DNA from 2 places in the Bacillus sp. SSR7 genome. Region 2 is predicted to be linked to the other one. Evidence: predicted binding sites of a transcription regulator. Region 2 holds the regulator's gene; the other holds the start of a gene.
The links. The regulator LexA, encoded in region 2, represses DNA repair genes until DNA is damaged. The targets are predictions, from matches to a motif close to CGAACATATGTTCG.

Region 1: a site for LexA is predicted at 2,368-2,381, ahead of recA (recombinase RecA). Genes of this name have one in related genera too.

The regions. Positions count from the first base shown of each region.
Region 1 covers NZ_JBVVXV010000010.1:115,040-119,478, reverse strand. Annotated here, with positions in the region: gene rny (ribonuclease Y) at 1-784, opposite strand, end outside; gene recA (recombinase RecA) at 1,266-2,297, opposite strand; gene cinA (competence/damage-inducible protein CinA) at 2,442-3,680, opposite strand; gene pgsA (CDP-diacylglycerol--glycerol-3-phosphate 3-phosphatidyltransferase) at 3,701-4,279, opposite strand; gene AC0NJG_RS17945 (helix-turn-helix domain-containing protein) at 4,343-4,439, opposite strand, start outside.
Region 2 covers NZ_JBVVXV010000005.1:8,774-13,212, forward strand. Annotated here, with positions in the region: gene glnA (type I glutamate--ammonia ligase) at 1-112, shown strand, start outside; gene AC0NJG_RS11435 (PadR family transcriptional regulator) at 491-814, shown strand; gene AC0NJG_RS11440 (DUF1700 domain-containing protein) at 807-1,349, shown strand; gene AC0NJG_RS11445 (DUF4097 family beta strand repeat-containing protein) at 1,350-2,156, shown strand; gene lexA (transcriptional repressor LexA) at 2,243-2,863, opposite strand; gene AC0NJG_RS11455 (YneB family resolvase-like protein) at 3,005-3,661, shown strand; gene AC0NJG_RS11460 (DUF896 domain-containing protein) at 3,707-3,946, shown strand; gene AC0NJG_RS11465 (bifunctional metallophosphatase/5'-nucleotidase) at 3,970-4,439, opposite strand, start outside.

The sequences.
Region 1 (4,439 bases), on a different contig from region 2:
TTGGGTCGAATCCAGAAAGGATTACCGCCTCTGGTGTATCATCGATAATTAAGTCAATACCCGTTAACGTTTCTAACGTACGAATATTACGACCTTCACGCCCGATAATACGTCCCTTCATTTCGTCATTTGGAAGATTTACAACCGAAACGGTTGTTTCAGCAACATGATCAGCTGCACATCTTTGCATTGCAAGAGATAAAATCTCTTTTGCTTTCTTATCCGCTTCTTCTTTCGCACGAACTTCACTTTCTTTTACCATTACGGCAATTTCATGAGAAACTTCACTTTCTACTTTACCAAGAATAATTGCTTTCGCTTGTTCGCGTGTCAGATTGGAAATGCGCTCTAATTCTGTTTGTTGCTTTTGAACTAACTCTCCCACTTTGCTTTCCAACTCTTCAATCTGTTGTTGTCTCGCTACAAGAGAATCCTCTTTCTTTTCTAACTGTAGCTCGCGTTTATCGAGCGTTTCGTCTTTACGATCAAGGTTCTCTTCTTTTTGCATTAAACGATTTTCTTGTTTTTGTAATTCGCTTCTACGGTCACGAATTTCTAATTCAGCTTCTGTACGAAGTGTATGAATTTCATCCTTTGCTTCTAAAAGCGCTTCTTTCTTAAGTGCTTCAGCCTCACGATTCGCTTCATCTATAATACGTTTCGCTTCATTAGCTGCACCATTAATCTTCGCTTCAGCAATAGACTTTCGAACAAAAAAGCCAACAACTGCACCGACTGTTGCAAGCAAAATGGAGATGAGTATCCAAACTGCAGTACTACTCATGATTTCACCTCCCCTTGCTATGAATGAAAAAAGACTGTCGGCATGTACATTGAATACCAACATACAGCAAAGACCGTCGTCCCGCTTTTTTAAGGGACTTTCTTCATTTCACAATTAAAATGTCATATTATTATTTCGGCAAGATTTAAGTCTTACTCCGAATATTACTTCTCTTCTTGAGAAGAGTGTTTCGTATATAAGAAAAAATATACATTCTCATTGTATCTATCGCAATTTTCATTGTCAAGCGTTGTCTACTTTTACTTTCTTTACCTTCAGTCCTAATTTATATATGAATGTAAAAAGCAGACAGCATATTATCCTGGAAAACCTTAGTAAATTCCAGTTTATTTATGTAAAACGTGCATATATCCCTCTTTATACATAATCTTTTAGGTAGATTAAATATTTTATCTCCAACGATATAGAACGCTTTCATAATGATACAAAAATAAAAGACACGAAGCCGTGTCTTTTATTTTTAATCAAGAAGACTTGGATCTTCCATACCTTCAGCACCTGAATCTTCGCTAATTCCGTGATGCTCACGAATAAAGAAGGCAATTTCTTCTCTTAAATCCGTATTTTCTTTTAAGAACTGCTTCGAATTTTCACGACCTTGTCCTAAGCGTTCTTCATTATAAGAGTACCAAGCACCGCTCTTTTGAACGATATCAAGTTCAGAAGCCATATCCAAGATTTCACCTTCTCTTGAAATACCTTCTCCGTACATAATATCAACTTCCGCAACACGGAATGGTGGTGCCACTTTATTTTTAACTACTTTTACTTTTGTTTTATTACCAACAATGTCGTTACCTTGTTTTAATTGCTCCGCACGACGCACTTCAAGACGAACAGTTGAATAGAATTTCAATGCACGACCACCTGGAGTTGTTTCTGGGTTTCCGAACATAACCCCAACTTTTTCACGAATTTGGTTAATAAAGATTGCGATTGTTTTTGATTTATTGATTGCACCTGAAAGTTTACGAAGTGCTTGAGACATTAAACGAGCTTGTAAACCTACGTGTGAGTCACCCATGTCTCCTTCAATCTCAGCTTTCGGTACAAGAGCTGCTACAGAGTCAATTACGATAATATCAACCGCACCACTTCGTACAAGTGCTTCCGCGATTTCTAAACCTTGCTCCCCTGTATCAGGTTGTGATAATAGTAATTCATCGATGTTAACACCTAATTTTTGTGCATATACAGGATCCATTGCATGCTCCGCATCAATGAATGCTGCTTGTCCACCTTGACGCTGTACCTCTGCAATTGCATGTAATGAAACTGTTGTTTTACCTGAACTCTCAGGTCCATAAATCTCGATAATACGGCCGCGTGGGTATCCGCCTACCCCTAATGCCACATCAAGTGCTAAAGAACCACTAGAAACTGTAGAAACTCTACGCTCCGCTTGTTCTCCTAATTTCATAATTGAACCTTTACCGAATTGCTTCTCTATTTGTTTTAACGCCATATCTAATGCCGCTTGACGATCACTCATTCAAAATTCCTCCTTAACTGAATTGCTAATCTTATTATACCTATTTTCAATTCAATTTGCCAACAAAAATCGAACATTTATTCGATTTTTTTATTTTCCATTAAATAAAACCGCATTTAGCCATTAAAAAAAGCTAAAAGAGACTTATATCTCTTCTAGCTTTTTATACAAATGATAAAATCCATATTTTGCTGAGCGTTCCCTAATTTGTTGACGACTTCCGCTTAAATTTAGAGGAAAGACTACAGTTGGTTCATCTTTCATCGCCAATCCAACAAATACTGTTCCCGGCTCTTTATGTTCTGAAGCATCTGGCCCTGCTACCCCAGTGAAACTAATTCCGATATCCGCTTTTAATAATTCTTTAACATTTTCCGCAAGATAACGAGCACATTCTTTACTAACTGCACCGTCAGTAGACAACACTTCCTCAGGTACATGTAAAACATGTTGCTTCACATCATTATGATAACAAATGACACCGCCTTTAAATACGGAAGACACACCAGCACTTTCTGTTACTTGATTACCGAAGAGACCACCTGTTAAACTTTCTGCACATGCTAAAGTTAATCCTTTTTTCTTCAATAACTCTATCGCCTTATAGTGCAGAAACTCTTGGTCATACCCGTAGAAAAATTCTCCTACTCTTTCTAAAATCAAATCTTCCATATGCTGAATGAGTTTCTCCGCTTCATGAGCATTTTGATGCTTCGCAGTTAAACGTAATGTCACTTCTCCATCACTCGCAAGCGGGGCGATTGTCGGGTTCGTTTGTCCATCAATTAAATCTTGAACTTTCACCTCTAATTGAGATTCCCCAATTCCAAAGAAGCGAAGCACGCGAGAATAAATGTTTTCTCCTGTTGTAAAGTTACGTAAAAAAGGCTCTACATAACTTACATACATTGGCCTCATTTCTTTCGGCGGTCCTGGTAATAAGATATAAACTTTTCCGTTCTTATTTAAACCCATACCAGGTGCCATACCGTGATCATTTGCAAATACAGTTGCTCCATTTAAAACGAGTGCCTGCTTTTTATTATTTTCAGTGAACTCACGACCTGTACGCTTAAAATAATCGCTTATTAATGCTAATGCATTTTCGTCATATACAAGCTCTTCCCCTAAGCTAGACGCAATTGTTTCCTTCGTCAAATCATCTTTTGTCGGGCCTAATCCACCTGTAAAAATAAGCATATCCGCACGTTCTTCTGCAACTTCAATCGCCTGCTGTAATCGTTTGTTATTATCTCCAACTACAGTATGGTAGTACACATTAATGCCAATTGAAGCTAACTTTTCAGATAAAAACTGGGCGTTTGTATTTGCAATTTGTCCAAGTAATAATTCCGTTCCAACCGCAATAATTTCAGCATTCATCCCAATTCCCCCATAAACTTCTATTTTGAGTTTACAAAAGCAGCTCTATTTTTCCAGAAATAATCCCATCCTGAAATAACAGTAAAAATTAATGCAATCCATATAAAGATATCAGCAACCGGAATATGGATTAAATTTAAAGGTACATCGTGTAATAAGTATGCCGCAATCGCGATAATTTGTGTCCATGTCTTAATTTTCCCTAGCTGATTTGCCGCAACTACTTCCCCTGTTCCAGCAAGTACAAGACGTAAACCAGTTACCGCAAACTCACGGCTTATAATAACAATAACGATCCAAGCAGGTACATATTGCATCTCAACTAACGTGATAAGTGCCGCTGAAACAAGTAATTTATCCGCTAACGGGTCAAGGAACTTCCCTAAATTCGTTACAAGATTATACTTTCTTGCGTAATGTCCATCAATCCAATCTGTAGCCGAAGCAACAATAAAGATAAGCGCTCCTACTAAATGTTGAATTGGTAAATCAACATCACCAATTGTGTATGAACCCCAATCAAAGGGTGCTAACATAATTACCATAAAAATTGGAATTAAGCAGATTCTAGATATTGTAATTTTATTTGGTAAATTCACAGCTATTCCTCCATCATATCAAAAACATTTGTTCATTGAAAAAAGTCATCGAAGCGATGACTGTTATTGTGCAGGTTGCTCTACCCCTTGGTTTTTTATCACCAATCTTTGGTGAAGTTCTTTTTCTGGATCCAATGGGTAAGCGACCACTTGGCCATTC
Region 2 (4,439 bases):
ACTAGGTGACCATTTACTTGAGCACTTCATCGAAGCGAAGGAAATTGAGTGGGATATCTTCCGCACACAAGTTCACCAATGGGAACGCGATCAATATATGTCTCTATACTAAGAGGTGAGGAAGCCCTGATACTACGGTATCAGGGCTTTTTTATTTGTCGGCAATATAGGTGTTAGTTGAAATGAATTGAATAGATGCCTGAAAAAAATATGACGGTATTTGAATTTCTATTCCATATCTTTAATGTAACGTGGTGAAATTCGAATTGCTTTGTGTTCCAAAAGGGTGGATAAGTAAAAGTAACATGCGTAATATCTATAGGTATAAAAAATTGTACGATATGTTGTGTTCGGTATTGGATATGTTTAATACTAAAGTTCGATTGTTTAAAACTATAGTACCTTGCAATAAATAATACTAAGTGGTATATTATGGATATGTCTGGTACCGTGTATTGAACAGTACTGAAATGAGAAAGGGGGATTGTCCTTGAACGTTCAGTTTAAAAAAGGTGTGTTAGAACTGTGTGTATTGGCACTTGTGAAACGTAAGGATTGTTACGGTTATGAACTTGTTCAACAAATCTCAAATAAATTTTTAATATCGGAAGGGTCAGTATATCCTTTATTACGCCGTTTAACGAAAGAAGGATATTTTCAAACGTATTTAAAAGAATCTACGGAGGGGCCACCTCGCAAATATTATCAACTAACTGAGCAAGGGGAAACGCAACTGAATGTGTTAGTAACAGAGTGGCGTGATTTTGCGAAAGGTGTACAAGAAATTATTGAAGGGGTGGAATGGGATGAGTAAAGAACAGTTTCTTAAGGAATTATCAAGTCACCTTAGAAAGTTACCGGACGAAGAAAGAAAAGATATTTTATTTGATTATGAAGAGCATTTTCAGTTTGGGATAGAAGAGGGGAAAACTGAATCGGAAATAATAAAGGGGCTTGGCTCTCCGAAAGTAATTGCAAAAGAATTACTCGCTTTATATCGTTTCGATGAAATGAAAAAAGACCCGTCGACTTCAAATGTGACAAGAGCTGTCATGGCAGCGATTGGACTTAGTTTGTTTAATTTTATTATTGTGTTAGGCCCTTTAGTTGCAATTATTGCTTTTATATTTTCTTTTTGGGTCGGTGGGATTGCTAGTGTAGTGACACCATTTTTTGTTATTGGAAAAGTTTTTGTGGGTACTTTTATATGGTTGGATTTATTCGTTAGTATAACTTTTGTTGGAGTAGGTTTGTTGTTATGTATGATTGCTTATTATAGTACGAAGTGGTTTAAAAGGCTTTGTGTACGTTATGTAATATGGAACTTCAAAATGATAAAAGGGGAGTAGATGATGAAAAAAATATTGTTAGCAGCAATTGCTTGTATCATTATTGGAGTAATTGGGATTTCACAAACATATGAAAAAGCAGTGCAAGCTGCAGAAGAAGGAAACAAAGAAGATAAAATTAAAAATGAAACACTAAAAAATATAGAAGTTAAGTTAGATGTCGGGGATATTGTTGTCCAAAAATCTTCTGACGCTTCTTTTTATGTAAAGCAATCAGGAGATGCGCGTAAACAAGAGATTCGTATTACTGAAGATGGTGATACATTAAAAATCATTGGAGAAAGAGAAAAAGGTGCTTCATTTGATTTTTCCTTTTACGATTTTAGGTTTCAAACGTCTACAGTGACTCTCCTTGTGCCTGAACGCTCTTACCAAGATGTAAAAGTAAATTCATCTGCTGGACAAATTGAAATAAGTGATGTGAAAAGTGACCGTGTAAGTGCTAGAACACTTACTGGAGAAGTGGATTTGAAGCATGTAACGGCTAAGAATGTGGAGGGATCTACAAAAGCTGGTGAAGTAAACTTTAAAAAAGTAATAGGGAAAGTGACTGCAAAAACGACCAGTGGGGAAATAAATATTCTAGATCATGATTCTACGTATAATCTAGAAGCAAGTTCAACTGCGGGAGATATAAATATTACTTTATCGGAAAAACCAAAAGATGCGGTAATTACTGGGCAAAGTGCTGCCGGGGATGTAACAATTTTTAATAAAGAAAATAAAGACGTAACAATTGGCAAGGGGAGTAAAAAGATTAGTGGTAAAACAGCTGCGGGCGATGTGACGATTGAAACGCGTTCATAAGAAATAGAATGTATGAAAATCTATCAAAATACAAAAAAGAAGATAATTACCGTATATGAATAGGGTAATTATCTTCTTTTATATTCTTAATGTAAATCACGATATACGCCAATTACTTTACCGATAACTGACACTTGTTTTAAAATGATAGGTTCTAATGAAGAGTTTTCCGGTTGTAGACGGAAATGGTCTTTTTCTTTATAGAAACGTTTAACAGTTGCTTCATTATCTTCTGTTAAAGCGACTACAATTTCACCATTATATGCAGACTGTTGTTGGCGAACAACAACTAAATCTCCATCGAAAATACCAGCTTCAATCATACTATCTCCAGAAATACGTAACATAAACACTTGATCTGCTCCTGCGACAATGCTAGCTGGAAGAGGGAAGTGTTCCTCAACGCTTTCGACTGCTGTAATTGGTAATCCAGCAGTAACTTTCCCGACAATTGGAACTTGAATAACAGATTGTGTTTCTGTATCCATTCGGTCTTCACCTAAAATTTCAATTGCACGTGGTTTTGTTGGATCGCGTCGAATGTATCCTTTTTCTTCTAATCTTGATAAATGTCCGTGCACTGTAGAACTAGAAGCGAGGCCGACTGCTTGACCAATTTCACGTACGGAAGGTGGATATCCTTTTTCTTGTACTTTTAGCTTAATAAAGTCGAGAATGTCTTGCTGGCGTTTCGTTAACTTTTCCATGTTTTCTAACACCTCGTTTTCTTTCATTTTTCTTATTAATAAGTATAACATGTGAAAAAACATTCTACAAACATAAGTTCGAACAAAAGGCGAATTTATGTTACACTAAAGGGAAATTATAGTGAGAAAGAGGGGTTCATAATGAATGCAATTATTTATGCGCGTGTGAGTACAACAAAAGAAGCACAAGAAACATCATTAGTACGTCAAAAAGATGAATTATTGCATTTAGCGGAGCGCTATCAAATGAATGTTACTAAGGTGATTGAGGAACAGGCTAGTGGCTATACAATTGAACGTGACGGCATATTAGAAGTGTTAGATACAATTCGAGACGAACAAATTGATGTGCTACTTATACAAGATGAAACGCGCCTTGGTAGGGGGAATGCAAAGATTGCGTTAATGCACTGTTTACATAAAGAAGGAATAAAAGTATATACGCATACACATAATGGTGAATTGCAATTGTCGGATTCTGATTCAATGGTATTAGATATTATTGGTATTGTTGAAGAGTATCAAAGAAAGATTCATAATTTAAAAATTAAACGTGGTATGCAACGAGCAGTAGAAAAAGGCTATCGTCCAGAAAATAATTTAAAGAATCGTCATTTAAGTGTAGGACGAGAGAAGAAAGAAGTGCCAATTGAGGAAATTGTACGTTTGCGTAAGAGTGAACTTACTTTTGAAGAAATTGCAGCAACACTACGTGGCTTTGGTCATAATGTTTCAAAAGCGACGGTACATCGTAGATATGTAGAGTATACAAAGCAATTGCTTGATAAAGAAGAGTAACTATTGTATGATAATAATCAGTTTTGATTAGAAGGGGGATTCGAGATGCTTAGTCACGAACTCGTTGAACGCATTAACTTCTTAGCGAAAAAAGCAAAAGCTGAAGGTTTAACTGAAGAAGAACAACGTGAGCGTCAATCGCTACGTGAACAATATTTAAAAGGATTTCGTCAAAATATGTTAAACGAACTAAAAGGAATTAAAGTCGTTAACGAACAAGGTACTGATGTTACACCGGCGAAATTAAAAGCTTTAAAAAAGCAAGATAATGCAAAATTAAACTAAAAGATGGGCGAAGCCCATCTTTTTTATTTATTATAATCGTTAGTAATAACTTTCCAGTTGTTATTAACTGTTGCTTCTATCTTTTTATGTTTCAATATATAGTTAGCGATAAGTTCAGACATATCTGTTGGTATGTCTTTTATTACGGGCTTATTTTGAAACATAAAGAAGTTCCCTCCGCCGCTTGCGCGATAATTATTCATAACGACGTCATATTCTTCGTTCATATTAAGAGGAGTGCCTTTATGTTGTAAAGATTCTACTCTTTCGCCAATTGGTTTTGAAATGTTTAATACGTACGAAATTCCTTCCCACATATCGTAATTATAGTGTTGCGGCTTTGGTTCTATAAAGGTAGGGTTTACGATGATAGATCCATTTTCTTTTAATGTGAAATAAGAAGCAGAGAGTTCGAGAGCATCTTTTATATCTGAGCCAGTTATTCTAATTACTTTTAATGTATTTGGATAAATATAATTAGAAACGATGTCAC